3 regions of the Actinosynnema sp. NPDC059335 genome follow, and region 1 is predicted to be linked to each of the others. Evidence: riboswitches for the same ligand, from Rfam matches in the RefSeq annotation. Region 1 holds a riboswitch; each other region holds the start of a gene.
What was found. Region 1 has a riboswitch for glycine ahead of gcvP (aminomethyl-transferring glycine dehydrogenase). Riboswitches for the same ligand answer to the same signal wherever they lie in the genome.
Positions count from the first base shown of each region.

Region 2: linked by a shared signal. The riboswitch ahead of gcvT (glycine cleavage system aminomethyltransferase GcvT) and the one ahead of gcvP (aminomethyl-transferring glycine dehydrogenase) in region 1 are both predicted to bind glycine.
Region 3: linked by a shared signal. The riboswitch ahead of gcvH (glycine cleavage system protein GcvH) and the one ahead of gcvP (aminomethyl-transferring glycine dehydrogenase) in region 1 are both predicted to bind glycine.

Region 1 covers NZ_JBHYXZ010000142.1:1,597-11,636, reverse strand. Annotated here, with positions in the region: gene ACFXGA_RS31940 (DUF3224 domain-containing protein) at 2-403, shown strand; gene gcvP (aminomethyl-transferring glycine dehydrogenase) at 467-3,355, opposite strand; glycine riboswitch at 3,508-3,598, opposite strand; gene ACFXGA_RS31930 (MerR family transcriptional regulator) at 3,687-4,253, opposite strand; gene ACFXGA_RS31925 (bifunctional nuclease family protein) at 5,203-5,676, opposite strand; gene ACFXGA_RS31920 (MerR family transcriptional regulator) at 5,820-6,497, opposite strand; gene garA (glycogen accumulation regulator GarA) at 6,512-6,973, opposite strand; gene gcvH (glycine cleavage system protein GcvH) at 7,087-7,470, opposite strand; gene ACFXGA_RS31905 (CDP-alcohol phosphatidyltransferase family protein) at 7,530-8,117, opposite strand; gene ACFXGA_RS31900 (hypothetical protein) at 8,272-8,514, opposite strand; gene ACFXGA_RS31895 (anti-sigma factor antagonist) at 8,953-9,369, shown strand; gene ACFXGA_RS31890 (ATP-binding protein) at 9,323-10,040, opposite strand, start outside.
Region 2 covers NZ_JBHYXZ010000012.1:16,310-26,349, reverse strand. Annotated here, with positions in the region: gene glyA (serine hydroxymethyltransferase) at 1-188, opposite strand, end outside; gene gcvT (glycine cleavage system aminomethyltransferase GcvT) at 204-1,304, opposite strand; glycine riboswitch at 1,428-1,526, opposite strand; glycine riboswitch at 1,527-1,614, opposite strand; gene ACFXGA_RS05960 (DUF3817 domain-containing protein) at 1,678-1,980, opposite strand; gene ACFXGA_RS05955 (hypothetical protein) at 1,996-2,361, opposite strand; gene ACFXGA_RS05950 (helix-turn-helix transcriptional regulator) at 2,516-3,004, opposite strand; gene ACFXGA_RS05945 (hypothetical protein) at 3,205-3,366, opposite strand; gene ACFXGA_RS05940 (CaiB/BaiF CoA transferase family protein) at 3,771-4,895, opposite strand; gene ACFXGA_RS05935 (acyl-CoA dehydrogenase family protein) at 4,895-6,019, opposite strand; gene ACFXGA_RS05930 (GNAT family N-acetyltransferase) at 6,150-6,602, shown strand; gene ACFXGA_RS05925 (acetyl-CoA C-acetyltransferase) at 6,659-7,861, shown strand; gene ACFXGA_RS05920 (3-hydroxyacyl-CoA dehydrogenase NAD-binding domain-containing protein) at 7,861-9,924, shown strand.
Region 3 covers NZ_JBHYXZ010000004.1:43,877-53,916, reverse strand. Annotated here, with positions in the region: gene ACFXGA_RS02100 (L-serine ammonia-lyase) at 1-488, opposite strand, end outside; gene gcvH (glycine cleavage system protein GcvH) at 493-873, opposite strand; glycine riboswitch at 994-1,088, opposite strand; gene ald (alanine dehydrogenase) at 1,284-2,390, shown strand; gene ACFXGA_RS02085 (hypothetical protein) at 2,731-2,913, shown strand; gene ACFXGA_RS02080 (hypothetical protein) at 2,919-3,293, shown strand; gene ACFXGA_RS02075 (ATP-binding cassette domain-containing protein) at 3,342-4,547, shown strand; gene ACFXGA_RS02070 (hypothetical protein) at 4,547-5,419, shown strand; gene ACFXGA_RS02065 (ABC transporter ATP-binding protein) at 5,516-9,286, shown strand; gene ACFXGA_RS02060 (SRPBCC family protein) at 9,385-9,870, opposite strand; gene ACFXGA_RS02055 (ArsR/SmtB family transcription factor) at 9,867-10,040, opposite strand, start outside.

The DNA of each region.
Region 1 (10,040 bases):
CATGAGCACCGCACGCGCCAACGCGACCATGAACAGCTGGGACGAGCACACCTGGGACGGCAAGCGCTACGACGAGGTCACCGGCCCGAAGCAGACGGTGGGCGGCATGACCACCACGTACACCGGCGACCTGGAAGGCGTGGGCGACCTGCGCTTCGTCATGTCCTACGCGGACGACGACTCCTGCTCCACCACGGGCTACGAGGTCGTCACGGGCGCCCTGAACGGCCGGGCGGGCAGCTTCGTCCTGCACCACGTGGGCGGCTTCCGCGGCGGCGTGGCGGATTCCACCGTCACCGTGGTCTCCGCGTCCGGCGACCTCGCGGGCCTCACCGGCACGGGCCGCGTCACGTGGCCGCAGGGCGAGCCGGGCCGGTTCGAGCTGGACCACCGGATCGGCTGAAGGCCCGCCGGACGCGCGGAACCCCGGCCGCCCGAGGGCGACCGGGGTTCGCGGGTCGATCGATCAGCCGCCGTAGGCCGAGACCGGCGGGCAGGAGCAGACCAGGTTGCGGTCGCCCTTCGCGCCGTCGATGCGGCGCACGGGCGGCCAGATCTTCGGCGCGGACGTGCCCGCCGGGAACACCGCCACCTCGCGGCTGTACGGGTGGTCCCACTCGGCCGCGATCGACGCCGCCGTGTGCGGCGCGTTGCGCAGCGGGTTGTCGTCCACCGGCCACTCGCCCGAGCCGACGCGGTCGATCTCGTGCCGGATCGCGATCATGGCGTCGATGAACCGGTCGATCTCGCCCAGGTCCTCGCTCTCCGTGGGCTCCACCATGAGCGTGCCCGCCACCGGGAACGACATGGTCGGCGCGTGCAGCCCGTAGTCGGCCAGCCGCTTCGCCACGTCGTCCACGGTCACGCCGGTCGCCTTGGTGATCGGCCGCAGGTCGAGGATGCACTCGTGGGCCACGAACCCGCCCTCGCCGGTGTAGAGCACCGGGAAGTGCTCGTCCAGCCGCCGGGCCACGTAGTTCGCCGCCGCCACCGCGGTCAGCGTCGCCCGCCGCAGGCCGTCCGCGCCCATCATCCGCACGTAGGCCCACGAGATCGGCAGGATCGACGCCGAGCCCCACGGCGCGGCGCTGATCGGGCCGACACCGGTCGCCGGACCGGCCGCCGGCTGCAACGGGTGGTTCGGCAGGAACGGGGCCAGGTGCGACCGCACGCCGATCGGCCCGACGCCCGGACCGCCGCCGCCGTGCGGGATGCAGAACGTCTTGTGCAGGTTCAGGTGCGACACGTCCGACCCGAACTTGCCGTACCGCGCCAGCCCGATCAGCGCGTTGAGGTTCGCGCCGTCCACGTACACCTGGCCGCCCGCGTCGTGCACCAGCCCGCACACCTCGCGCACGGTGTCCTCGTACACGCCGTGCGTGGACGGGTAGGTGATCATGATCGCGGCGAGGTCGTCGCGGTGCGCCTCGACCGTCTCGCGCAGGTGCCCGACGTCCACGTTGCCGCGGTCGTCGCACTTGACGACCACGACCCGCATCCCGGCCATCACGGCGGACGCGGCGTTGGTGCCGTGGGCGCTGGACGGGATCAGGCACACGTCGCGGTGGTCGTCGCCGTTGGCGCGGTGGTAGGCGCGGATCGCCAGCAGGCCCGCGAACTCGCCCTGGCTGCCCGCGTTGGGCTGCAACGACACCGCGTCGTACCCGGTGAGCTCGGCCAGCCACCGCTCCAGGTCGCCGACGATGCCCAGGAGGCCCTCGGCGTCCGATGCGGGCGCGAACGGGTGCAGGTCGGCGAACTCCGGCCAGGTGATCGCCTCCATCTCGGCCGTGGCGTTGAGCTTCATCGTGCACGAGCCCAGCGGGATCATGCTGCGGTCCAGCGCGACGTCCTTGTCCGACAACGCCCGCAGGTAGCGCAGCAGCGCGGTCTCGGAGCGGTGCGCGTGGAACACCGGGTGCGTCAGGTAGTCGCTGGTGCGGCGCAGGTCGGCGGGGATGCCGTCGGCGGTGTCGGCGTCCAGGCCGTCCACGTCGGCGACGGTCACGCCGAACGCCTTCCACACGAGCCCCAGGTGCTCGCGCGTGGTCGTCTCGTCGCACGCGATCGACACCACGTCCGCGTCCACCTGCCACAGGTTCACGCCCAGGTCCCGCGCGGCGGCGACGACCTCGGCCGCGCGGCCCTCCACGCGCGCCCGCACGGTGTCGAAGAACTCGCCGTGCACGACCTCGACGCCGCCCTCCAGCAGGCCGGCGGCCAGCACGGTCGCCATCCGGTGCGCGCGGGTCGCGATGTCCTTCAGCCCTTCCGGGCCGTGGTACACCGCGTACATCGACGCGATCACGGCGAGCAGCACCTGGGCGGTGCAGATGTTGCTGGTGGCCTTCTCCCGGCGGATGTGCTGCTCGCGCGTCTGGAGGGCGAGGCGGTAGGCGACGGAGCCGTCCGCGTCGACGGACACGCCGACGAGCCGGCCCGGGAGCTGCCGCTCCAGGCCCTGCCGCACGGCCATGTACCCGGCGTGCGGCCCGCCGAAGCCCATCGGCACGCCGAACCGCTGGGTGGTGCCCACGACCACGTCCGCGCCGATCTCGCCGGGCGGGCGCAGCAGCGCCAGCGACAGCAGGTCGGCCGCCACCACGACCTGCGCGCCGGCCCGGTGCACCTCCTCGATGACGCCCGCGTGGTCGCGGACCACGCCGGACGCGCCGGGGTAGGACAGCAGCACGCCGAAGAAGTCGCCGCCCAGGCCGAGCCCTTCGAGGCCCTGCGACAGGTCGGCGGTCACCACCTCGATGCCCAGCGGCTCGGCGCGGGTCTCGATCACGGCCAGCGTCTGCGGCAGCGTGTCGGCGTCCACCACGAACCTGGCCGACTTCGACCGGCCGGCGCGGCGGACCAGCGTCATCGCCTCGGCCGCGGCGGTGGACTCGTCCAGCATCGAGGCGTTGGCCAGCGGCAGGCCGGTCAGGTCGGCGACCATGGTCTGGAAGTTCAGCAGCGCTTCGAGGCGGCCCTGGGAGATCTCCGGCTGGTACGGCGTGTACGCGGTGTACCAGGCGGGGTTCTCCAGCACGTTGCGGAGGATGACCGGCGGCGTCGTGGTGTTGTAGTAGCCCAGGCCGATCATCTGCGTCATCGGGCGGTTCCGCGCGGCGAGGGCGCGCAGCTCGGCCAGCGCCTCGGTCTCCGTGGCGGGCTCGGGCAGGTCGAGCGCCAGGTCGCGCTCGCGGATCGACTCGGGGACGGCGCGCTGCGCCAGCTCCTCCAGCGACCCGACCCCGATGACGTCGAGGATGCGGGCCAGCTCGGCGGGCCGCGGGCCCACGTGCCGGTCGGCGAACGGGGTGCCGTGCTCGAGTGCGGCGAGGGGGATGCGGTCCTGCGTCATCGGTGCTGGCCTCCAGGGCTCCGGACAGACTCCTGCCGTTGCCCTCCCCCTCTGTCTTCTGCCCGACGTCGGGCGCCTGAGAGCTTCACCCGGAGGCCGGGCTTGCACCGTCGGCGGGGTCGGCGTGCTGCCGACCCGCTTTCCAGAGGCGTCTCACCCGCGCGGTCCTTGCGCCTGAGAGGTTCCGGGGAGGATTTGCTCCTTCGGCGCCGAGACTGGCTCGGACTCTCCCGCGCGGGATAAAGCGACTACGCGCGAATGGTACCCGGCGGGGACGCCCTCGGAACCGCCGGCGCGACGTGGATCTCAGTTGCCGCCGGGCCTCGCCGGGTCAGCCGATGGCCCGGGTGCGACGGCGGCGGGACAGCTCGTCGTCGGCCGCCTCCACGATCTCCGCGCCGTCCGCGCGTTCGGCGGGGAAGTCGTGGATCGTGCCGCTGATCTCCCGCATCGCGCCGCTGACCGCGATGCCGAACACCCCCTGGCCGCCCTGGAGCAGGTCGACCACCTCCTCCGGGGAGGTGCACTCGTAGACCGTGGTGCCGTCGCTGAACAACGTGATCCGGGCCAGGTCCTGCACGCCGCGGCGGCGCAGGTGGTCGACCGCGACCCGGATGTTCTGCAACGAGACGCCGGTGTCCAGGAGCCGTTTGACGACCTTGAGGACCAGGATGTCCTTGAACGAGTAGAGCCGCTGGCTGCCGGAGCCGTGAGCGCTCCTTATCGTCGGGTTGACCAGGCCCGTGCGCGCCCAGTAGTCCAGCTGGCGGTAGGTGATGCCCGCGATCTGGCACGCGGCGGGGCCGCGGTACCCGACCAGTTCGTCCGGCAGCGAGGAGTCCGGGAACAGCTCACCCTGTTCGCCGGATCCGGCCCGGATGGGCGCTTCCTCGACCACGCCTGCCTCCCCTCGGTCCGGCCACGACGACCGGCGACCAACGTGAAGCCGCCGCGGTGTCGGGAAACAACACCGTGGCAATTCACCTGAGTTCGACGGTAAGACCGCCTAGGGGGCAGGTCAACGCGACGCGCGGGGCGTGTCTGACCTCAACGTGAGGTAGAGGTTGAGAGAGTCGCTTGGCGTAAGCCATTCGGATGACGTTTAGTGATCGTTTAGCCGAGCAAGGTTGACGTTGTGTAACCCGGACACGTGACACCCGTAGGTGGCACGCGGGGTTGATCCACAACTCACCGCACACGCTTGCGGAGGGCCGTCCACGGCGCGCGGCCGACGTTCCGGCCCTTCGCAGGTGTCGTGCCGGGTCAAGCACCCGACCCGCTCGTCCGCGCCCGGTCGGCCGGAATTGTCGGTGTGTGCCGGCAGGATCGAAAACGGGGTTCCCCCGGGCGGGTACCCCTGCGCGAGCACGACCGGCGGCCCGGTCAGGCGACGACCCGGTGACGCGACGACCCGGTGACGCGGCGACCCGGTCAGGCGGGGTGGTGGAACGCGGCGAGGGCTACGCGGCAAGGCGCGGTGAAGCGGCCGGGCAAGGCGGGCAGCGCGGCGAGGTGGTGGGAGCGGCGCGACGGGAGCGGCCGAGCGGACAGTCGGCCCCCTCGACCCGGGTCGGGCCGGCGGCCGACGTGATCCGGCGGAGACCTGGCGGGCGGATCGACCCTGGTTCAGCCGCCGCAGCAAGCCCGGCGGGAGCCGAGCCGGGTTCAGCCGCCGCACCGAGCCGCACGCGGGATCCGAGCCGAGCACGCAGCGCGCCAGAGGTGCCAAGCGGTGCCGTCGGAGCGGCCGAACCACACCGGTCCGGCCCGGCCGTGCCGCCGAGCCGGAACCCACGACCTCCGTGTCGCCCCGCGGAAGACTCCCGCGGAAGACCCCCGAGGAAGACCTACGTGTCCGCCCCGCGGAAGTCCTCGGGCGAGACGGAGTCGAGGAACTCGCGGAACTTCTCGACCTCGTCCTCCTGCTCGTCCGGGATGATCAACCCGGCCTCCGCGAGCACCGACTCCTCCGCGTGGATCGGCACGCCGATCCGCAGCGCCAGCGCCACCGAGTCGCTCGGCCTCGCCGACACCCGGATGTCGCCGTCGAACACCAGCTCCGCGAAGTACGTGCCCTCCTGCAAGTCCGTGATCCGCACCTGCTCCAACTGCCGGCCGAGGGCTCCGATGACGTCCTTGAGCAGGTCGTGCGTCAACGGCCGGGCAGGACGGACACCTTGCTGCTCCAACGCGATCGCCGTGGCCTCGACCGATCCGATCCAGATCGGCAGGTACCGTTCGCCCTCGGTTTCGCGCAGCAGCAGGATCGGCTGGTTGGCGGGCAGTTCCACCCGCACGCCGACGACGCGCATTTCGCTCATCGGGTCTCGCCTCCCTCAGCGCGCTGAAATTCTGGCGTCCCCGCTACCAACGAGGATCCCCCACGTACTCTTTCGACGCTACCCGCCAAGCGGGCCCTCTGCGCAACCGCCCGCCCCTCGCGCATCACGATGCGGACACGCCTTCACCTCGGCGAAACCGGTTTACCCGCCACATCACGCAAGCCCACCTTCACCAAGAGTGTGTGCAGCGTTACGGACAGCGCCGCCAATTCGCGGACGACCTCGGCCCGGTCGCGCTGCCGGGACGCCGCGCCGGCCGCCTGTTCCACCAACCCGACCTCGCGGTCGGCGGCGACCCGGAACGGCCGCAGGTGACGCGCTTCCAACCCGTGCTCGGCCATGGCCCGCGCGGTCGCGGCGATCTGCACCGCGTCGTGGTCGTAGAACCCGCCCGCGCCGGCCCTGACCAGGCCGTGCTGCTCCAGGTCCGCCAGCGCGCCCGGCTCGATGCCGGCCCGCGCCAGCAACTCCTCGCGGGTGACCCGGTGCCCGGCCGCCGGACCGGGGTCGGTCACCCTCGTCGCCTTCACGCCGCCGCCCTGGTCGGCGGCGTCCAACTGCTCCTTGATGACCTTCAGCGGCAGGTACCGGTCCCGCTGGGCGGCCAGGATGTACCGCAGGCGGTCCACGTCCGCGGTCGTGAACTGCCGGTAGCCCGACGCCGTGCGCGCCGGGCGGACCAACCCCTCCGACTCCAGGAACCGGATCTTGGAGATGGTGACGTCGGGGAAGTCGGGACGCAACAGCGCCAGCACCGCCCCGATGCTCGACCCGCCGCGTGGCCGCCCGGCCGCCGTCACCGGAGCCCCATCGCTCAGGCCCCCTGGCCCCCGGCGCCCGGACCGGTCAGGAACACCAGGCGGAACTTGCCGATCTGCACCTCGTCGCCGTTGGCCAGCACCGCCTGGTCGACGGGCTCGCGGTTGACGTAGGTGCCGTTGAGGCTGCCCACGTCGATGACCACGAACTCGCCGCCTTCGCGGCGGAACTCCGCGTGGCGACGCGAGACCGTCACGTCGTCGAGGAAGATGTCGCTGTCCGGGTGCCGCCCCGCGCTGGTGGTGTCGCGGTCCAGCAGGAACCTCGAACCCGCGTTGGGGCCCCGCTTGACCACGAGCAGCGCCGAGCCGGCGGGCAGGGCGTCGACGCCCGCGACGGCCGGCTCCTGGGCGGGCGCTTCCGCGCCCTCGACCTCGGCGAGGAAGTCGGCCCGGAAAACGGAGGTCCGCTCCGGGGACTGCTCGGGCGGAACGCCTGGCCCGTCGTTCGTGCTCACCTGAGCTCTCCTCCTGCTGCTGGAACCTTCGTGACCGCTAGAACTTATCGTGCCCGAACCCTTGTCCGAGGGGCGGCTCCCCCACCGACCGAAGAGCCGCTTGAAGATCGACGTCACCCCTGTGCCACCAGCTCCTGGTACGCGGCGGCGTCGAGCAGGTCCTCGACCGCGGTCGGGTCCTCCAGCCGCAGCTCCACCATCCAGCCCTCGCCGTACGGGTCGCTGTTCACCAGGTCGGGCTGCTGGTCCAGCGAGTCGTTGCGCGCGACGACCTCACCGGCGAGCGGCGCGTAGATGTCCGAGACGCTCTTGGTCGACTCCACCTCGCCCAGCGTCTGACCGGCCGCGACCTGCTCGCCCAGCTCGGGGAGCTGGACGAAGACGACGTCGCCGAGCTGCTCCTGGGCGTAGTCGGTGATGCCCACGCGCACGGTGTCCTCACCTGTGCGCAGCACCCACTCATGTTCCTCGGTGTACTTGAGCTCCTCGGGAATCACCGCGGTGTGCTCCTTCAGTGACGGTGGATCTTCGCTGCCGGATCTTCCCACGTCGGCGTTCAGGCCGGCGCGACACCCGGCCGTCGCCGCATCGCGAGGGTGAACTGGTAGACGTACAGCACGCCCGACCACAGGTACAAGGCCCCGCCCCACACCATGAACCCGTAGGCCACGGGGCGCGCGATCTGCGCGGCGGTGGAGGAGCCCTGGGCGAGCAGGAGCATGGGGAACGCGTAGAGCAGGTTGAAGGTGGCCGCTTTGCCGAGGTAGTTCACCTCGAAGGGGCCGTAGCCGCGGGCCCGGAGCACGGGCAGGCAGGCCCCGACGGCCAGCTCGCGGGCGACCAGCACCGCCGCCACCCACCAGGGCACGATGTCGCGCACGACGAACGCCACCAGGGTGGCCAGGATGTAGAGCCGGTCGGCGGCCGGGTCGAGCAGCGCGCCGAGCCTGCTGGCCTGGTCGAGCCACCGGGCGATCTTGCCGTCGAGCCAGTCGGAGAGGCCGGCCGCGACCAGCACGACCAGCGCCCAGCCGTCCGCGTGGGGGCCGAGCAGCAGGTACAGGAACAGGGGCACGCCGAGCAGCCGCAACACGCTCAGCGCGTTCGGGATCGTCAGCAGCCGGTCGGCCGGATCGTGCGACACGTCCGCACTGTAGAGGTCCGCCCGGCGTGCCCCGGTGGCCGACTCGCGCGGTGGCCTGACCGGCGGGTTCACCGCCCCCGGTCGGTTGACGCGCGGTGACGGTCCGATCCGCGTGCGTCACGCGGGCGGGTGCCGTCCGTCGTCGGCGGGGTGATCAGTTGCTCGAACGGGTGCGGCTCCAGCCGCGGCGTTGCAGTTCTGCGCCGCTGAGCGCCTGCGGACGACCCCGGTCGTCGACGCCGACCCAGCGGGCCCGGAAACCTTCGAGCACGTACGCGTGGCCCTTGCTCCAGACCACGCTGCAGGGGGCTGTGGGCAGCGGCGCGGCTCCCGCGGCGCCGGCACGCGCTGCCCTCGGCTTCGCCGGCTCGGACTCGGTTTCCGTTCTGGTGCTCATGTGAAATCCCTCCACCGGGTTGGTCGCCCGCGACCCTCGCGGCGTTATCCCCGTCACCCGATTCTGCGCGACTGTGGTCGAGACCACCTCCGCGTGCGGGCACCCCGGCGGTCGGCGGGCCGATGCGTCGCCGAGCTGCGGACGACCGCCGGGAACGCTTCCCCCGAGGTGTAACCGGCCCGGGCGGGGCGAAACCGTTCACCGTCCGTCATCCGCCGCACGCCGAACGGCGCACTACACTGGTACTGATCACGCACCACCATGAGCTTGTGGTGCCGCCCAGCGCTACGTACGGTGGGTGGTGCAGCGGTTGAGCCAACAGCCGCGCCGGGAAGTCCGGCTAGCGGGCACGTTCCGCCACGCTGCAGTCAGTGTTGCGCACCCTTCCGTGCGTCCGGGCTTCCCGTCCAGCAGTTCCAGCTGAAAGAGGAGTGCCTCGTGACGGTTCAGGATCCGAACGTCGTGGCGACGAGCGGAGCCGAGTCCGCCGACAGCACCCGTGCCGGGCAGCTCGGGCTGACGACCCGCGCCGCGGTGGAGGGTGTCACCGTGCTGGCGGTCAGCGGTGAGGTGGACATGCTCACCGCGCCGCAGCTGCGCGCCGCCGCGCTGCCCCACCTCGACGCGGACGGCACGCTGGTGCTGGACCTGTCCGGGGTGAGCTTCCTCGGCTCGGCCGGCCTGGCCGTGCTGGTGGAGGCGTCGCAGCAGGCCAAGCGGCGCGGCGCGGAGTTCCGCGTGGTGGCCGTGGAGCGCGCCGTGACCCGCCCGCTGGCCGCGACCGGCCTGGGCGAGGTGTTCAGCGTGTTCACGTCGGTGGAGCAGGCCGTGGCGGCCGACAGGACCACCCGTTGAGGTGACGCCGTGCCCCTAGACGTGCGGTACGAGGTCGACGACCTGGTCCACGCCCCCCCCGACGCATGCCCGGCGGGCGGGGCCCGCGTACGGCCGCCCCCCCAACAACCGGGTTCCCCCCCCCGGCGGGGCCCACGCCCCCCGCGTGGGGGGGTCCGCCGTCGACGCCCGGGCCCCCCCCCGCCGCGCGGTGTGCGCGGGGGGCGTGGCCGTCTTCGGGCGCGCCCCCGCCGACCCGGTTGCCCGCCGCGGCGGCGGCCTCGGCCACCGCGCGCAGGCTGCGGACCAGCCCTTCGTTGTGCTCGCCGAGGGCGCGCAGGTCGACCACGACCGGCACGGTGCCGCCGCGGGCGGCGGTGAGGATGCGACGGCGGACGGAGGGCGCGGCGTGCGCCGGGACGTCGCCGCGGACGTGCACCTCGACCCAGCCCTCGCGGGTGGTGACGTCCACTGGATCGGGTGGTTGGGCGGGGGTCAGGTAGGTGCCGCGGGGCGTGTGCCGGGGGGCCATGACGAGGGTCACGGTGGTGCCGTCCGGCCTCCGGTCGACCAGCACCTCGTCGACGTTCTCCCGCATCAGCAGCAGCCCGCGGCCGCGGGCGGAGAGCACGGGCGGTGGCACGCGCCATCCCCCGTAGTCGGTGATGACGACGCGCACGCCGCCGTCGGGT
Region 2 (10,040 bases), on a different contig from region 1:
CGGCCGGGGTAGCCCTCGGCGTACTTGTTCGTCAGCACCGACCCCTGCGCCTGGAGCACCGACACCGGCGTGAAGTTCTCCGAGGCGATCATCTCCAGCGTGCTCTGCTGCCGGTGCAGCTCGGCGGCGACGGCGTTCGCGACCTCCGGGTCGAACTCCGCGAGGGAGGTGTTGAAGTGCTCGGACATGTGTGGGTCTCTCCCTTAGCTGGTTCGCTGGTAGAAGGGCAGCGCGACGACCTCGACCGGCTCGTGCTTGCCCCGCACGTCGACCGAGAGTTCCGTGCCCGGCTCGGTGTGGCCGGTGGTGACGTAGGCCATCGCCACCGAGTAGCCGAGGGTCGGCGACAGCGCGCCGCTGGTCACCTCGCCGATGCGGTTGCCGTCCGCGTCCAGCACCGGGTAGCCGTGCCGGGGCGCGCGGCGGGAGGTGGTCTTCAGGCCGACCAGGACCTCGGCCACGCCCTGCTCGGCGACGGCGGCCAGCGCGTCGCGGCCGACGAAGTCGCCCGGCTTGTCGAGCTTCACCACCCGGCCGAGGTTGGCGTGGAAGGGCGTGCGGTCGCGGCCCAGCTCGTTGCCGTACAGCGGCATGCCCGCCTCCAGGCGGAGGGTGTCGCGGCAGCCGAGGCCGGCGGGCTTGAGGTCGTGCGGCGCGCCCGCCTCCAGCAGCGCCTGCCAGACGTGCGCGGCGTCGGCCGGGGCGACGAACAGCTCGAAGCCGTCCTCGCCGGTGTAGCCGGTGCGGGCGAGCAGGGCCGGCTTGCCCGCGACCTCGGTCGGGTACGAGGCGTAGTACTTGACCGAGGTCAGGTCGGTGGGCGTGAGCGCTTCGAGGATGGCGGTGGACCGCGGGCCCTGCACGGCGAGCAGCGCGTAGTCGGCGGACCTGTCCTCGACGGTGGTGTCGAAGCCCTTCGCGCGCTCGACCAGGGCCTCGTGGACGACGGCGGCGTTCGAGGCGTTCGCGACGACGATGTACTCCCGGTCGCCGGTGCGGTAGACGATCAGGTCGTCGATCACGCCGCCGTCGGCCTCGCAGATCATCGTGTACCGGGCGCGGCCGACGCCGATCGCGGAGGCGTGGCCGACCAGGGCGTGGTCCAGCGCCGCGCCGGCCTCGGGGCCGGTGAGCACGATCTCACCCATGTGGGTCAGGTCGAACAGGCCCGCCGAGGTGCGCACCGCGCGGTGCTCGGCCAGCTCGCTGTCGTAGCGCAGCGGCATCCGCCAGCCCGCGAAGTCGGTGAACTGGGCGCCCAGCGCCTCGTGCTCGGCGTGCAGGGGCGTGCGGCGGCTTTCCATCGGGCGGGTCCTCCCTGGGTGCGGGCACGCCGGCGGGCCGACCGGTCGGGTCGGCGCGGGCGCGCCCGAGAGCGTCACGTGCGAAAGGATGACACGGCCCATCGGAGACTCCTCGTCGAGTGAGCCTCCCCCTCTGCCATGAGCCTGAGAGCTTCGCCACCCGGCGCGGGCGGCTTGCACCGTGGGCGAGGCGCAGCGGGTGCGCCTGCTTTCCAGAGTTGCCTTCGTCGCGCGGTACCTGGGCCTGAGAGATTCCGGGGAGGAGTTGCTCCTTCGGCGCCCCGCTCGGGGACTCTCCCGCGCGACATCGACGGCCGTGTTCAGTTGGTACCGCCAGACGCTAGGGGTGGCCGGCGGGCGGGGTCAACCCCGGTCACAGGCTCTTCTCGGCCCGGACGGTCTCCACGACCTTGCGCTCGGCGTAGAACGACACGAACGGGATCGTGCCCGCGAGCAGCACCAGGGCGGTGCCCTTGATCGACCAGCGGGCCTTGAGCGCCAGGTCGACGGTCAGCACCAGGTAGACGGCGTAGAGGAAGCCGTGGACGGGGCCGACGACCTGCATCATGCCCGCGTTGCCGCCCGCGTACTTGGCGATCATGGCGACCACGAGCAGCAGCAGGCCGACACCGACCACGTAAGCCATGAACCGGAACCTGGTCAACGCGCCGCTCATCGTCCTACCTTCGCCTCACCGCTGGTCCCGCGCGTGGAGCTGGGCGAGCATGCGGTTGTAGGCCGCCAGCTCGTCGTCCTCGTCGTCCGGCACGGGTGTCCTGACGGGCTCCACGGTAACCATCGGGCGCGGCGGCTCGACCACCGGCTCCCGGGCGGCCTCGGCCTTGCGGCGGGCGTCCAGCCTGCGGATGCGCCACACCATGAACGCGGGGAAGAGGCCGAACAGCGGCCACTGGAAGACGTAGCCGAGGTTCTGGAACGTGCCGCCCGCCTCGGAGAACCGCTCCCACTGCCAGTAGGCCAGGCCGCAGCACACGACCAGCGACGCCAGGCACGCGGCGGCGATGGCCAGCCGCTTGGGGGTGATGAGGCCCTGCACGCCTCAAGGGTAACGGGTGTTCCGCCCGGAGTCCGGTTCGTCCGGTTCCAGGGCGCCGGGGCCGCGCCACCGGGGCCGGGGCTCCTCGTGCAGGAGCCCGCCCCCTCAAGGCAAGGGCTCCTCGACCACAGGAGCCCGCCCCGACTCGTCGGACCTAGGCCACGCCGTCCCGGCGTTGCCTCTGCAACCTGGCCACGCACCAGGCCGCCGCGCTGCCCCGACGCAGGTGCTGGAGCACCGTCATCGGGCCGAGGCGACGACCGAGGTCGGCGGGGGTGAGCCCGGCCGCCCGGTAGTCCAGAGCGCGCTGGTCCAACGGGCTGATGCCCGCGTCCCACCACAGCTCGGCCTCGGAGAGATCGCCCACCAGCTGCCAGTAGCTGGCGGCGGCCGCGAGCAGGACCTCGGGCACCTCGGGCGCCCGCTTCCGCATCGCCGCCACGTACGCCGGATCCGCGGACTCGACCTTCACCAGGCCGCGGGGACCGCCATTCGCCCGCTGCACGGGGATCCCCGGCGCGGACGGCGGGGCTTCCGCGAGCCACGCGTCCTTGATCCGGTTCACCTCCCGCAGCTCGGCGTCGTCCGAGCGCTCAGCCGCCCACTGCCGCAACAGCTCGTCGACTCCGGAGTCCTCGACCATTCTGCCTCCTCGTCGGTCGAAGATCAGCCAATGCGACGCACCGTATTAGCGGGTACCGACAACCGCTAGACCCCGGTTTGTCTAAAACCCTGTTACCAGGGCGTTATAGCCCTCATTCCACCCGTATGGTGCAACGCTCGGATCCTGCGGTCACCGCTCGTGACCGCATTGAGCGGAGTTCGGCGACGTCGGAGGGGTCGCTAGGCGAAGAGGCTGCGGACGAAGGTGATGATCGACTCCGCGCCGGCCTGGAGCCACCCCAGGGCGGTCCGCACCGCCTGGGCGGACTCGTTCGGCTGGGTGATCAGGAGGAACAGCACCAGCGCGACCGCCGCCAGCGTCACCACCTTCTTGACGTTCACTGATCGCTCTCCGTCCGTGTCGCTCGGCCGGGCGGCCCGTCGCCGCACCGGTCGTGTCAAGCGTCATCGTCCCTCATTCACCCGGATGATGACGATCGAACGCGCCCACGTCGCCCGACTGGCCGCCGGCCCGACCACGCAACCACGCCTGAACCGCCCCTGGTGTCACCCGATCGGACGATCAAGGGGACCAGTGGTCCCGCCGATCCTGAAGGTACGGGCGCTCGCCCACCCCCCAGGCACGGACACCGAGGTTCAGCGACATCGTCTTCCCTTCGCCGCCCATCACCTGAATGCGCCGACTCACGCACCGAGCGTGACAAAGGCCGATGTCGGCTGCCACTCAATTCCGGTACCCCTTCAGGTGATTTCCCGTGCCCTTTTCGGGACCGGCCGGGGGCGCGTCAGCCGACCACCCCGGAACGCCGCAGCGCGGCGATCTCGTCCTCGCCCAGCCCCAGCTCGGCCAGCACGGCGACCGTGTGCTCCCCCACCGCGGGCGGCGGACCCGGCGCGGCCGCGGGCGTGCGGTCGAACCGCGGCGCCGGCGCGGGCTGCGCCACCCCTCCCACCTGCACGAACGTGCCGCGCTCGGCGTTGTGCCCGTGCGCGGGGGCCTCGCCGGGCGCGAGCACGGGCGCGAGGCACGCGTCGGTGCCCTCGGCGAGCGCGGCCCACTCGTCGCGCGTCCGGGTGGCCACTGCGGCGGCGATGCGGGCCCGCAGCTCCGGCCAGTTCGCCGGGTCGTGCCGCGGCGGCAGCCCGGCGTCGGCCAGCCCCAGCACGTCCAGCAGCTCGGCGTAGAACTTCTCCTCCAGCGCGCCGACGCTGACGAACCGCCCGTCGGCGGTCTCGTACACGTCGTAGAACGGCGCGCCGCCGTCCAGCAGGTTGGTGCCGCGCCGCCCGGGCCACGCGCCGACCGACGCCATCCCGTGCAGGAACGTCGTGAGCAGGGCCGCGCCGTCGACCATGGCCGCGTCCACGACCTGCCCGCGCCCGGACCGGTCCCGCTCGTACAGGGCCGCCAGCACGCCCACGGCCAGCAGCAGCCCGCCCCCGCCGAAGTCGCCGACGAGGTTGAGCGGCACGGTCGGCGGCGCGCCGTCCCGGCCGATCGGCTCCAGCGCGCCCGCCACCGCGATGTAGTTGATGTCGTGCCCGGCGCGGTCGGCCAGCGGCCCGTCCTGGCCCCAGCCCGTCATCCGCCCGTAGACCAAGCGCGGGTTGCGGGCCAGGCACTGCGCCGGGCCGATGCCCAGCCGCTCGGTCACGCCCGGCCGGAAGCCCTCGACCAGCACGTCGGACTCCGCGACCAGCCGGAGCACCAGCTCCGCGCCCTCGGGGCGGCGCAGGTCCACGCCGATCGACCGCCGCCCGCGCCCCAGCAGCGGCACCTCCGTCGCGCCGCCGATCCGGTCCACCCGGACCACCGACGCGCCCAGGTCCGCCAGCACCATGCAGCCGAACGGCGCGGGCGCGAGGCCCGCCAGCTCGACGACCTTCAACCCCTCCAGCGGGCCGGGCACTAGAGCGACCTCGCGATGATTTCCTTCATGATCTCGTTCGTCCCGCCGTAGATCTTCTGCACGCGCGCGTCCGCCCACGCGCGCGCGATCGGGTACTCGGTCATGTAGCCGTAGCCGCCGAACAGCTGCACGCACTCGTCCACGACCCGGCACAGCCGCTCGGTGGCCCACCACTTCGCCATCGCCGCAGTGGGCACGTCCAGCCGCCCGGCCAGGTGCGCCTGCACGCACTCGTCCACGAACGCCCTGGTCACGCGGGCCTCCGTGGCGCACTCGGCGAGCTTGAACCGGGTGTTCTGGAACTTGATCAGCTCCCGGCCGAACGCCGTGCGGTCCTTGACGTAGGCCAGCGTGAGGTCCACCGCCGCCTCGATGCCCGCGACCGACGCCACCGCGATGATCAGCCGCTCCTGCGGGAGCTGCTGCATCAGCTGGATGAACCCCTGGCCCTCGCCGGTGCCCAGCAGGTTCTCCGCCGGCACCCGGACGTCGTCGAAGAACAGCTCGGCGGTGTCCTGGCCGTGCATGCCGACCTTGTCCAGCACCCGGCCGCGCCGGAACCCCTGCGCCGCCGCGGTCTCCACGACCAGCAGCGAGATGCCCGTCGCGCCCTGGCCGGGGTCGGTCTTGGCGACCACGACCACCAGGTCGGCCTGCGCGCCGTTGGTGATGAACGTCTTGGAGCCGGACAGCACGTACTCGTCGCCGCGCCGCAGCGCCCGCGTCTTGACGTTCTGCAGGTCGGAGCCGCCGCCGGGCTCGGACATGGCGATCGCGCCGACGTACTCGCCGGTCGCCATCTTGGGCAGCCAGCGGCGCTTCTGCTCCTCGGTGCCGTAGGCGTTGATGTAGTGGGCGACGATCCCGCTGTGCACGCTGTTGCCCCACGCGCTGTCGCCGCACCGGGCCTGCTCCTCCAGCAGCACCGCCTCGTGCGCGAACGTGCCGCCGCCACCGCCGTACTCCTCGGGGATGGACAGGCAGAGCAGCCCGACCCCGCCCGCCTTGGTCCAGAAGTCGCGGTCCACCTGCTTCTGCGCGGCCCAGCGCTCCCGGTGCGGGACGGCCTCCCTCTCGAAGAACGTCCGGGCCAGCTCCCGCAGCTGGTCCAGGTCCTCGGTCATCCATGCGGAACGGCGAGTTGGCATGCCACCGACGTTCCCACCGGCGGGGCCGCGCCGCCATGACCGCAGCGCGCCGCGGTGACCCGTGATCGTGAGCGCAAATGTCAGGCCGGTGGGTCAGACTGGGGGCATGAGGGTGCGACGGCTCGGGCCGGACGACTGGGCGACGTGGCGGGACATCCGGCTCACGGCGCTGGGCAGCGACCCCGGGGCGTTCGGCCCGACGCTCGCGCTGGAGCGGGAGTTCGACGAGGCGCGGTGGCGGGAGCTGCTGGGCCCGGACCACGGGGTGAAGGTGGTGGCGGAGGCGCCGGAGCCGATCGGGCTGGTCGCCGGCGTGCCGCACGAGGTTCACCCCGACGTGTTGTACCTGTACTCCATGTGGGTCAAGCCGGAGTTCCGGCGGCGGGGCGTCGGCGAGGCGCTGGTGGCCGACGTGCTGGCGTGGGCGCGCGAGCACGGGTGGGCGCTGGTGCAGTTGCGGGTGGTCCGGGAGAACGAGACGGCCCGGCGGCTCTACGCGCGGCTGGGGTTCGTCGGCGAGGGCGAGGTCATGGACCACCGGCTCGCGCCGGTGAGCTAATAAGTCACCTCGCGCGGTCATGGGCGGTCCCCGCAGCGGCGGTTACCGTTGAGTACATGAGCGAAGCCTTGATCTTCGACGCGGTGCGCACACCGCGTGGCAGGGGAAAGCGCGGATCGCTGCACAGCGTCAAGCCGATCACCCTGGCCTCCGGGGTGCTGGCGGCGCTGGCGCGGCGCAACGACCTGGACACCTCGGCGGTGGACGACGTGGTGTTCGGCGTCGTGTCGCCGGTCGGCGAGCAGGGCGCGGACATCGCCCGCACCGCGGTGCTGGCCGCCGGGTGGGACCTGCGGCCGGCGGGCGTGCAGCTCAACCGGTTCTGCGCGTCCGGCCTGGAGTCGGTCAACCTGGCCGCCGCCAAGGTCGCGTCCGGGTTCGAGGACCTGGTGGTGGCGGGCGGCGTCGAGTCGATGTCGCGGGTGCCGATGGGCTCCGACGGCGGCGCGTGGATGGCCGACCCGGAGACCAACATGGCGGTCAACTTCGTGCCGCAGGGCGTGAGCGCCGACCTCATCGCCACGCTGGAGGGGTTCAGCCGCGAGGACGTGGACGCGTACGCGGTGCGCTCGCAGCAGCGGGCGACGCTCGCGCGGGACAAGGGCTACTTCGACCGCTCGCTCGTGCCCGTGGTCGACCAGAACGGCTCGGTCGTGCTCGACCACGACGAGGCGATCCGGCCGGAGACCACGCTGGAGGGCCTGGCCAAGCTCAAGCCGAGCTTCGCCTTCCACGGCGACCTGGGCTTCGACGCGGTCGCCATCGACCGGTACCCGACCGTGGAGCGGATCGACCACGTCCACACGCCGGGCAACTCGTCGCAGATCGTGGACGGCGCGGCGGCGATGCTGATCGGCAGCGGGCGCATCGGCCGCGAGCTGGGCCTGACGCCGCGCGCCCGGATCACCGCGACGGCGGTCGTCGGCTCGGAGCCGACGATCATGCTGACCGGTCCGGCGCCGGCCGCGCGCAAGGCGTTGGACAAGGCGGGGCTGACCGTCGAGGACATCGACCTGTTCGAGATCAACGAGGCGTTCTCGTCGGTGGTGCTGAAGTTCCAGCGGGAGCTGGACCTGCCCGACGACAAGGTCAACGTCAACGGCGGCGCGATCGCCATGGGCCACCCGCTCGGCGCGACCGGCTGCATGATCCTCGGCACCCTGCTCGACGAGCTGGAGCGCCGGGACCTGCGGCGGGGGCTGGCCACGCTGTGCGTGGGCGGCGGCATGGGCATCGCGACGATCATCGAGAGGGTCTGATGGCTATCCACTACGAGCGGGACGACGAGGGGATCGTCACCCTCACGATGGACATGTCCGGTTCGGCGAACGTGATGAACGCCGAGTACCACCGGGACATGGGCGAGACCGTCGCCCGGCTGGAGGCCGAGCGCGACGACATCGCCGGCGTGGTGCTGACGTCGGCGAAGAAGACGTTCTTCGCGGGTGGCGACCTCACCCTGCTGATCACGATCACGCCGGAGAACGCGGGCGAGGCGCTCGGGTTCCTGGAGGAGGTCAAGGGCCAGCTGCGGCGGCTGGAGCTGCTGGGCAAGCCCGTGGTCGCGGCGATCAACGGCAGCGCGCTGGGCGGCGGCCTGGAGATCGCGCTGGCCTGCCACCACCGGGTGGCGCTGGACGACGACAAGATCAAGCTGGGCCTGCCCGAGGCGACGCTGGGCCTGCTGCCCGGCGGTGGCGGCGTGACCAGGATGGTGCGGCTGCTGGGCGTGCAGCCCGCGTTGCCGCTGCTGATGGAGGGCAAGCAGCTCCGGCCGGCGCGGGCGTTGCAGGCCGGGATCGTGCACGAGCTGGCGTCCTCCCGCGAGGAGCTGATCGCCAAGGCGCGGGCGTGGATCAAGGAGAACCCCGCGCCGCGGCAGCCGTGGGACGAGCCCGGGCACACCGTGCCGGACGTGCGGGTGGGCGACCCGAACCTGTACGGGCTGCTCGCGGCGGCGCCCGCCGTGCTGCGGAAGAAGACGCACGGCGTGTACCCCGCGCCGGAGAAGGTCCTGGCCGCGGCGGTCGAGGGCGCGCTGGTCGACTTCGACACGGCGTTGCGGATCGAGGCGCGGTACTTCCTGGAGCTGGCCGCGGGCCAGGTGGCCAAGAACATGATCGGCACGTTCTGGTTCCAGCTCAACGAGATCAACGCGGGCGGCTCCCGGCCGTCCGGGGTCGAGCGGTCGAAGGTGGCCAAGGTCGGCGTGCTCGGCGCGGGCATGATGGGCGCGGGCATCGCCGAGGTCAGCGCCAAGGCCGGGATCGAGGTCGTGCTGAAGGACGTGACGCTGGAGGCCGCGCGGCGCGGCGCCGGTGACACGCCGGGCATCACTCCGACCGACTCGGACGCCGACCTGGCGGGCTGCGACCTCGTGATCGAGGCGGTGTTCGAGAACCGGGAGCTGAAGAACCGGGTGCTGCCCGCGGCGGAGGCGGCGGCGCTGCCGGACGCGGTGATCGCGTCGAACACGTCCACGCTGCCGATCACCGGGCTGGCGTCGGCGGTGGCCGACCCGTCGCGGTTCATCGGGCTGCACTTCTTCTCGCCGGTGCCGAAGATGCGGCTGGTGGAGATCATCCGCGGCGAGAAGACGTCGGACGAGACGCTGGCGCGGGCGTTCGACTACGTGCTGCAGATCGGCAAGACGCCGATCGTGGTGAACGACAGCCGCGGATTCTACACGTCGCGGACGTTCGGCACGTACGTCACCGAAGCGGTGTCGATGGTGGCGGAGGGCGTGTCGCCCGCGTTGATCGAGAACGTGGCGCGTCGTGCGGGCATGGCGGTCGGCCCGCTGGCGGTGTCGGACGAGGTCACGTTGACGTTGCAGCTGAAGATCCGGGACCAGGCGCTGGCGGACGACCCGTCGGCGGCCGGGGCGCTGGGCGACCACCCGGCGTTCCGCGTGCTGGAGGAGCTGGTGGCCGAGGGGCGCACGGGCAAGTCCGGCGGGGCCGGCTTCTACGAGTACCCGGAGGGCGGCCGGAAGTTCCTGTGGCCGGGGCTGGCGCGGTACGCGCGGGCCGACGCGGGCGTGACGGAGCAGGACGTCGAAGACCGGTTGCTGTTCATCCAGTCGTTGGAGACGGTGCGGTGCCTGGACGAGGGCGTGCTGACGTCGGTCGGTGACGCGAACGTGGGCAGCGTGTTCGGGTTCGGCTTCGCGCCGTGGAGCGGCGGCACGCTCCAGTTCATCAACTCCTACGGGCTGACCGGGTTCGTGGAGCGTGCCGACTACCTGGCCGACACCTACGGCGAGCGCTTCCGCCCGCCGACCTCCCTCCGCGACCGCGCCACCACCAACCACCCCTACTGACCCTCGCGCGTGTCCTACGTTGCGAACGCGCGTGTCCTACGTTGCGAACGCGCGTGTCCTACGTTGCGAACGCGCGTGTCCTACGTCCAGAACGCGAGAGTCCTACGTTCAGGTAC
Region 3 (10,040 bases), on a different contig from region 1:
GCCTTGATCCGGTCGGTCCCGGTGGCCGTCTCGTCCACCACGAACCCGCCGCCGACGGAGTAGTACACCGCCGAGTCGACCACCGACCCACCCGCGTACGCCTCGAAGCTCATCCCGTTGGGGTGCAGCGGCAGCGACTTGCGCCGGTGCATCACCAGGTCGGCGTCCTCCCGGAACGCGATCTCCCGCACGCCGCCCAGCCGCAGCCGCCCGGTGGCGCGGATCTCCGCCGTCCGCCGCTCGGCCTCGACCGGGTCCACCTCCTCCGGCCGGTGGCCCTCCAGCCCCAGCAGCACCGCCTTCGGGCTGCCGTGCCCGTGGCCCGTCGCGCCCAGCGACCCGAACAGCTCGACGCGCACCCGGTCCACCGAGCCGAGCACGGGACCCAGCCGGTCCGCGAACATCATCGCGGCCCGCATCGGGCCGACGGTGTGCGAGCTGGACGGTCCGATCCCCACCGAGAACAGGTCGAACACGCTGATCGCCATGACGTCAGTCCCCGGTCAGTTCCGCGTACTTGGCGGCGGTCAGCAACCCGGTCGCGTCGGTCACGGCCACCTTGAACAGCCAGCCGGCCCCGTACGGGTCGTTGTTGATCAACGACGGGTCCCGCACGGCGTCCTCGTTGACCGCCACGACCTCGCCGCTGACCGGCGCGTACAGGTCGCTCACGGACTTGGTGGACTCCAGCTCGCCGCACACCTGGCCGGACGTCACCGCGGCGCCGACCTCCGGCAGCTCCACGAAGACGATGTCGCCCAGCGACCCCGCGGCGTACGACGTGATCCCGACCGCCACGGGCTCCTGGGTACCCGGCGCCCAGTCGACCCACTCGTGCTCGGGCGTGTAAAGCAGGTTGTCCGGAAAAGTCACGACAGCGCTCCCTAACGGCGAGGTCCGGATCCCCACTCTGTCCTGGGACCTGAGAGCTTCGCCGCGACGTCGCGGCTTGCACCGTGGGTGCGCGCCGGAGGGCGCGCTTTCCAGAGTCGCCTCACCCGAGCGGTTCTCGCTGCCTGAGAGTGTGCGGGGTACTTGCTCCTTCGGCGCCCCGGCCGTGGCACCGAGGTCTCTCCCGCGCGGGTTCCGGCGCTCACGACGCGCCGCGGCCGATGTTCAGTTGGTTGGCCCGCACGCTAGGTGCCGCCCCGGACGGGTGTCAACGCGCCGTCCGGCTTGTGCGGCCGGCACAACCGGTTCCCGGCGCGTTCGTGCCGGCCGCACGATGACACCGATCACCCGTTGACGGACCTTGGGTGTAACAACGGCCGAAGGAGCCCACCGTGCGGATCGCAGTTCCCCGCGAGATCAAGAACCACGAGTACCGCGTCGCGCTGACCCCGGCGGGCGCCCACGAGCTGACCCAGCGCGGCCACGACGTGGTGGTCGAGGCCGGCGCGGGCCTCGGTTCGGCCATCACCGACGAGGAGTACCTGGCGGCCGGCGCGAAGGTCCTCGCCACCGCGGACGACGTGTGGGCCGAGGGCGACCTGGTGCTGAAGGTCAAGGAGCCGGTGGCCGAGGAGTACCCGCGGCTGCGCAAGGGCCAGGTCCTGTTCACCTACCTGCACCTGGCCGCCGACCGGCCGCTGACGCAGGCGCTGCTGGACTCCGGCACGACCGCCATCGCCTACGAGACCGTGCAGACGCCGAACGGCGCGCTGCCGCTGCTCGCGCCGATGTCCGAGGTCGCGGGCCGGCTCGCGCCGCAGGTCGGCGCGTTCTCGCTGATGAAGCCCTCGGGCGGGCGCGGCGTGCTGCCCGGCGGCGTGCCCGGCGTGCACCCGGCGCGCGTGGTCGTCATCGGCGGCGGCGTGGCGGGCCTCAACGCGGCCGCGATCGCCGTGGGCCTGGGCGCGGACGTGGAGATCCTGGACACCAACGTCGACCGGCTGCGCCACATCGACGCCCTCTACCAGGGCCGCCTGCGCACCGTGACCTCCAACCGCTACTCGGTCGAGCAGGCGGTCCGGGAGGCCGACCTGGTGATCGGCGCGGTGCTGGTGCCCGGCGCGAAGGCCCCGAAGCTCGTGAGCAACGAGCTGGTGGCCGACATGAAGCCCGGCTCGGTGCTCGTGGACATCGCGATCGACCAGGGCGGCTGCTTCGCCGACTCGCGGCCGACCACCCACGCCGACCCGACCTACCAGGTGCACGACTCGGTCTTCTACTGCGTGGCGAACATGCCCGGCGCGGTGCCCCGCACGTCCACCTACGCGTTGACGAACGTGACGCTGCCCTACGCCGTGGCGCTGGCCGACCACGGCTGGGAGGCGGCGCTGCGCGCGGACGCGTCCCTGGCGCTCGGGCTGAACGCGCACGACGGCCTGCTGACCAACCTGCCGGTCGCGGAGGCGCACGGGATGGCCCACACGCCGCTGGAGTTCTGAGCCCCCGACGCGAAGGGCCCCGCTCACGTGCTGTGAGCGGGGCCCTTCGGCGATGAAGACGGCCCGCTCAACCAGCCTGGGGGTCACTGGGAGCGGGCCGCGTGACCAATCCTAGCGCCGAACCCGGCTCCGTGCCCAGCGACCCCACCGAGCCGGCCGACATTTCCGCGGACCTCGACCACGCACCGTGCGCGACCTCAGGCGAATGAGTGAATTCGCGTCGTAACAGGTAAGTCACGACGACCCGGCGACCGATGCACAGGACGGGAGCCCCGTGGCTACGCAGCGGGGTCGTCCGCTCGCGCGGCCCCCTGCCGCGCCACCGCCGATCGGAGTGCAGATGGCTGAACCCGAAGGTTGGATCGACTGCCACGACCCGTTCGGGCGGGACCGGTCGATGACCGTGCTCGTCGAGGACGACCGAGTCCTGCTGGTCGCGCCGCCGGGCGAGTCCGCTGTGATGTCCGTCACGCAGACCCGTCGGCTGCACCGGCTGCTCGACCAAGTCGCCGACAGGATGTGACGGGCGTGGACGAGGCACTGCGGGCGGCCGTGCTGCGCCGGCTGGCCAGTGTGGACGAGGCGGTCGAGCGCGGCGAGGCGGAGTCCCTCGTGCCGCTCGCGCGGTCCGAGATCCACCGCCTGGCCGACGGGTGGCGGCTGCTGCTGACCGTGCACCAACCGGATCCCGACGGCCGCTGCGGCGCGTGCCCCGGCGTCCTGCGGCACCGGAAGTGGCCGTGCCAGGTGTGGACGATGGCCCACCAGCACCTCATCGGCGACGGCCTGCCGCACCGCGAACGCCGTCGCCCGCTGCGCACGCTGCGCCGTTCGTCCGAGGTGGAGACCACGACCGAGATACCGAAGGTGGCCTCGAAACCACGACACGCCCTCCCCGAGTAACCCTCCTAGGGCAGGATGACGCCCGGTAGGAGTACTCGGGAGGGACGCGTGCACGACGGCAGTGGCCGCATCGTGGTGCAGAACTTGACCAAGCAGTTCGGTCCGGTCGCAGCGGTGCAGAACCTCAGCTTCACGGTGGAACCCGGTTCGGTGACCGGCTTCCTCGGCCCCAACGGGGCGGGCAAGACGACGACGTTGCGCATGCTGCTCGGCCTGGTGACCCCGACCGCGGGCACCGGGTTGATCAACGGCAGGCCGTTCGACCAGCTCGGCAACCCGGCGCGGGTGGTCGGCGCGGTGCTGGAGGCGCAGGGCTTCCACCCCAAGCGCACGGCCCGCAACCACCTGCTCGTCTACGCCGCCGCGATCGGCGTGCCGGACTCGCGCGCCGACCAGGTGCTCCAGCTCGTCGGGCTCGGCGCGGCGGGCGACCGCAAGGCGGGCGGGTTCTCGCTGGGCATGAAGCAGCGGCTGGCGCTGGCCACGGCGCTGCTCGGCGACCCGCAGATCCTGGTGCTCGACGAGCCGGCCAACGGGCTGGACCCGGAGGGCATCGCGTGGCTGCGGACGTTCCTGCAGTCCTACGCGCGCAGCGGCCGGACCGTGCTGATCTCCAGCCACCTGCTGGCCGAGGTGGAGCAGACCGTCGACCAGGTGGTCATCATCAGCCGCGGCCAGACCATGTACTACGGGCCGCTGGACCACCTGCGCGAGCAGCAGCAGGGCCGGGTGCTCGTGCAGCCGTCCGACACCGGGGCGCTGGTCGCGGCGCTGACCGAGGGCGGGATCACCGCGATCGAACAGCTGCCCGACGGCCGGCTCGCGATCGCCGGGGTCGAGGCCAAGCAGGTCGCCGACACCGCGCTGCGGGCGGGCGTGTCGATCTACGGCATCCAGGAGGAGAAGGCCGACCTCGAACGGCTGTTCTTCCAGCTCACCAACGGCCAGTACGCGGGTCAGCAGGCGCAGCCGGTCGCCTACCAGCAGCCGGGGTACGGCCAGGGCTACCAGCAGGCGGGGTACGCGCAGCCCGGTTACCAGCCCGGCTACCAGCAGCAACCCGGCTACCAGACGCCGCAGGCGTTCCAGCAGCCCTACCAGGCCCAGCCCTACCAGGCGCAGCCGCCGACCGGTCCGCAGCCGTACCAGCAGCCGCCGCAGGGCTACCAACCACCACCGGGGTCCCAGCCGCCGCCGCAGGACAACCCGTACGGTCCGAACCAGGGTCAGGGCGGCCTCGGGGGCGGTGCGTGATGGGCAACCTGATCAAGTCGGAGTTCCGCAAGACCACCACCACCGGCCTGTGGTGGGGCCTGATGATCCCGACCGTGCTGCTCGCGTTCGGCTGGGCGCTGGGCACGGGCGCGATCTTCAAGACCGTCTCGGACTTCATGAGCAGCTCCGAGGCCGAGGAGCTGGCCGCGCTGCTCAACGTGGACCCGTCGCAGTGGCAGCTGTCGGTGTTCGGCATGGCCCGCAGCATCAACGTGGCCACGATCTTCCCGATGATCTTCGGCGGCCTGGCGATCGCGAACGAGATCAACCGCAAGACCATCACGACCACGTTCCTCACCGCGCCGAACCGGGTGTCGGCGCTGGCCGCGAAGATGATCGTCTACGTGGCGTGGGGCGCGATCTTCGGCATCGTGATCGTGGCCGCGGTGAGCATCGGCACCGCGCTCACCTCGGACTCCGGCTCGCTGCCCGACGCGGGCGGCTGGCTCGCGCTGGCCGGGGTCGGCGTGCTCGCGTCGATCCTGATGACCATGTTCGGGGTCGGCGTCGGCGCGCTGATGACCAGCGTCGTGGGCACCACCGTGGTCCTGCTGCTCTACATGCTGATCGTGGAGAACGGCATCCAGCTCGTGCTGGCGTCCCAGGGCCTGCCGGAGATCATCGGCTTCCTGCCCAACGGCGCGGTCAACGGCCTGACCGGGTCGGTGGCGACGTCGCTGTTCCTGGCCAACGCCGGGGTGGTGCCGGACGACATGGTGGAGGGCCTGCGGGCCCTCGGCGGCGCGCTGGGCGCGTTCGACTGGTGGCTGAGCGGGTTGATCTTCCTGGTGTGGACGGCGTTGTTCTTCCTCGGCGGCTGGGCGGCCACCCAGCGTAAGGACATCACCTGATCGCGTGATCTTGATCGTCTGACGGAGGCCGCCCGGAACTTCGGGGCGGCCTTCGTCACATCCGTCGCGGCCACCGCGTCGGTGGGCGGACCTAATGTGGGTCGCGTGACTACCTCCGACGGCTGGATCCGCAGGCTCGCCACCGCGTGCTGGCAGCACCGCGCCCTCGTGGTGTGGTCCGTGCTGGCCGCCGTCGTGGGCGTGGGGTTGCAGGCCGTCGGCCCGCTGCTGATCAAGGTCGCGGTGGACGACGCGATGGCGGGCCGCACGGACCGGCTCGCCGTCCTGGCCGCCGCGCTGGTCGGGCTGGAGCTGCTGACGTTCGGCACGGCGTTCGTGCGCCGGTTCCTCGGCGGCAAGCTGGCCGTGGACGTGCAGCACGACCTGCGCCAGGCGGTGTTCGGCTCGGTGCAGCGGCTGGACGGGCCGAAGCAGGACGCGTTGCGCACCGGCCAGGTGGTGTCCCGCTCGATCACCGACCTCCAGCTGGTCAACAGCCTGCTGTCGATGACGCCCCTGGCGTTCGGCACGGTGGTGTTCGCGGTGGCCGCCGTGGTGGCGATGTTCTGGCTGTCGCCGCTGCTGACCCTGGTGGCGCTGGTGATCCTGCCCGCGGTCGGCGTCGTCGCGGCCCGCAGCAGGCTCACCCTCTTCCCGGCGACCTGGTCGGCGCAGCAGCGCGCGGCGGACGTGGCGCAGCAGGTCGAGGAGACCGTCACCGGCGTGCGCGTGGTGAAGGGGTTCGGGCAGGAGGAGCGCGAGGTCTCGCGGCTGGAGTCGCGGGCGAGGCTGCTGTTCGCCGAGCGGATGCGGGCCGCGCGGCTGACGTCCCGGCCGGCCGCGACGCTGGGCTCGCTGCCCTACCTCGGCCAGGTCGCGGTGCTCGCGCTGGGCGGCTGGCTGGCGCTGCGGGGCGAGGTGACGCTGGGCACGTTCCTGGCGTTCGCGACCTACGTGGCCACCCTGGTCGGCCCGACCCGGCTGCTGGCGAGCCTGATGGTGACCGCCCAGCTGGCCCGCGCGGGCGTGGAGCGGGTGTACGAGCTGATCGACTCGCAGCCGGGCGTGGTGGACGGCGAGCGCGAGGTGCCCGCCGGTCCGGTGGCCGTGGAGCTGCGGGACGTGACGTTCGGGTACACGCGCAGCGAGCCGGTGCTGTCGGGGGTGTCGCTGCGCGTCGAGCCGGGCGAGACGCTGGCGGTCGTGGGCACGGCGGGGTCGGGCAAGTCGACGGTGTCGCTGCTGCTGCCCCGGTTCTACGACGTGCACGAGGGCGCGGTGTCCGTCGGCGGGGTGGACGTGCGCGAGCTGCGGCTGTCGTCGTTGCGCCAGGCCGTGGGCACGGTGTTCGAGGAGGCGTTCCTGTTCTCCGACACGGTGCGGGCGAACATCGCCTACGGGCGGCCGGACGCGTCCGACGAGCAGGTGCGGGCGGCGGCGCGGGCGGCCGAGGCGCACGCGTTCATCGAGGCGCTGCCGAACGGCTACGACACCGTGGTCGGCGAGCGGGGGCTGACGCTGTCGGGCGGCCAGCGGCAGCGGGTCGCGCTGGCCCGCGCGCTGCTGTCGGACCCGCGGGTGCTCGTGCTGGACGACGCGACGTCGGCGGTGGACAACGCGACCGAGGCCGCGATCCACCGGACGCTGGCCGCGGTGACGGCCGAGCGGACCACGCTGCTGATCGCGCACCGGCGGTCGTCGCTGGCGCTGGCGGACCGCATCGCGGTGCTGGACGCGGGCCGCGTGGTCGACGTGGGCACGCACGCCGAGCTGCACGGGCGCTGCCGCCTCTACCGCGACCTGCTGGCCGGTCCGGGCGAGGCGATCGAGCAGGTGGACCCGCGGGCCGACGCGCGGCTCGAACCCGGTCCCGACGGCACGACGCCGGAGCTGTGGCCGGAGTCGGAGTCCGACGGGTTGGCCGTGCGCGCGGCGAACCGGGCGGCCGGTCCGGCGACCGGGGCGCGGGGTGGCGGCGGCACGTCGGCGCTGCTCGGCGGCACCCCGCCGACCCCGGAGCTGATGGCGCGGGTGCACGCCCTGCCGCCCGCGCGGGACGTGCCGGTGCTGCGCGGCGAGGACCCGAGGGCGCCCGACCCGGGGTTCCGGCTGCGGACGCTGCTGCGGCCGGTCCGGTGGGCGATGCTCGGCGTGGCCGGCCTGCTGCTGGTGGACACGGCGCTGGCGGTGGCGACGCCGAACCTGGTGCGGCTGGGGGTCGACCGCGGGGTGGTCGGCGGTCAGCCGGGCTGGCTGTGGGCGGCGGCCGGGATCAGCCTCGCCCTCGTGCTGGCCGGGTGGGTGTCCGCGGCGGCGGGCACGGTGGTGACGTCGCGGGTCGGCGAACGGCTGCTGTACCTGCTGCGCGTGCGCAGCTACGCCCACCTGCAACGGCTCGGGCTGGACTACTACGAGCGCGAGATGGCCGGGCGGATCATGACCCGGATGACCACGGACGTGGACGCGCTGTCCAGTTTCCTCCAGACCGGGCTGACGACGTTCGCGATCAGCGTGCTGACCGTGGTCGGCATCGCGGTCGCGCTGGTCGCCACCGACCCCGGGTTGGCGCTGGTGGCGCTGGCCGTGCTGCCGGTCCTGCTGATCGCGACGGTGATCTTCCAGCGGCTGTCGTCGGCCGCGTACGCGGAGGCGCGGGAGCGCGTCAGCGCGGTGAACGCCGACCTGCAGGAGAACGTGTCGGGGCTGCGCGTGTCGCAGGCGTACACGCGGGAGGCGCGGTCGGCGGAGGCGTTCGCCGCGCGCAGCGACGCCTACCGCCGGTCCCGGATCCGGGCGCAGCGCTACATCGCCACGTACTTCCCGTTCCTGTCGCTGCTGTCGGGGGTGGCGCAGGCCGGGGTGCTGGTGGTGGGCGCGTACCGGGTGGCCGACGGGACGCTGTCGCCCGGTGTGCTGCTGGCGTTCGTGCTGTACCTGGGGTTGTTCTTCTCGCCGCTGTACCAGCTGTCCGGGGTGTTCGACGGGTACCAGCAGGCCCGGGTGGGCCTGAGCCGGATCGCCGACCTGCTGCGCACGCCGACGACCGTGCCGCCGGCCGCCGACCCGGTGCCGGTGCGGGCGCTGCGCGGCGAGGTGGAGCTGCGGGACGTGACGTTCACCTACCAGGGCGCCACCCGGCCCGCGCTCGACGGCGTGTCGCTGCGCGTGGCCCCCGGCGAGACGGTGGCGTTCGTCGGCGCGACCGGCGCGGGCAAGTCGACGCTGGTCAAGCTGGTGGCGCGGTTCTACGACGTGACCGCGGGCGCGGTGCTGGTCGACGGGGTGGACGTCCGCGACTACGACCTGTCGCAGCTGCGGCAGCGGCTCGGCGTCGTGCCGCAGGAGGCGCACCTGTTCGGCGGCGACGTCGCCGAGAACGTCGCCTACGGCAAGCCGGACGCGAGCCGGGCCGAGGTCGAGGCGGCCGTGCGGGCGGTGGGCGCGCTGCCGGTGGTCGCCTCGCTGCCGTCGGCGTTCCACCAGCAGGTCGGCGAGCGGGGCCAGGGGCTGTCCGCGGGCCAGCGGCAGCTGGTCGCCCTGGCGCGGGCCGAGCTGGTCCAGCCGACCTTGCTGCTGCTGGACGAGGCCACGGCCGCGCTGGACCCGGCGACCGAGTCGGCGGTGCTGGAGGCGAGCGATCGGCTGGCGGGCGCGCGCACGACGTTCGTGGTGGCGCACCGGCTGGCCACGGCGGCGCGGGCGGACCGGATCGTGGTGCTGTCGGAGGGGCGGATCGTGGAGGAGGGCACGCACGCCGAGCTGCTGGCCGCGAACGGCCACTACGCCCGCCTCTGGTCGCACGGCCTGGACGAGGGCGTGGGGCACGGCACGGACCAGGGCTCAGCCGCGCTGACCACGACCCACTGACCACTACCCACCGACCACGGCCGCGTCGCGGATGCGGGTGACGCGGGCACGGGGCAGCCCCGCGGCCGGTTCGGCACGCGGGGCGTGGTCGGTCCGGGTCAGGCCCCGGCGAGCAGTTCGTCCAGCTGCTCGTACCCCTCGACGACCCCGGTCTCCATGCCGCTCGCCAGCGCCATGTCACGGGCCTCGGTCGACTCGAACACGCTCACCACGTGCAGCCGCGTCCGCCCGCCGTCCAGCTCCTCCAGGGTCAGCGTCTCCAGCGCCACCCCGTCGGGGTAGCCCTCGAACGTGAACGTCTGCACGATCCGCTCCGCCGGCCGCACCTCGTGGAACGAACCGTAGAACCGGTACTCCTCGTCACCGCGGCTGTGCACGTACCGGTACGCGCCACCGGTCGTGGCGTCCCACCGGTCCACCCGCATGGTCACCGAACGCGGCCCCAGCCACTTCACCACCAGCTCCGGGTCGACGTGCGCCCGGAACACCGACTCCCGGGACGCGTCGAACTCGCGGGTGATGTGGATGACCGGCAGGGCCGGGTCGGCGCTGATGCCCGTCTCGGGGTGCGTGGTCGTGGTCATGATGCTTCTCCTTCGACATCGGTCTCGGTGCGGTCCCGCGACGGGTCCTCCAGCTCGGCGAGCACGGCGTCCAGCCGCCGGTAGCGCTGCTCCGCCTCGCGCCGGTAGCGCTCGATCCACTTCGTCATCAGGTCGAACACCTCCGCCTCGAGGTGGACGGGCCGCCGCTG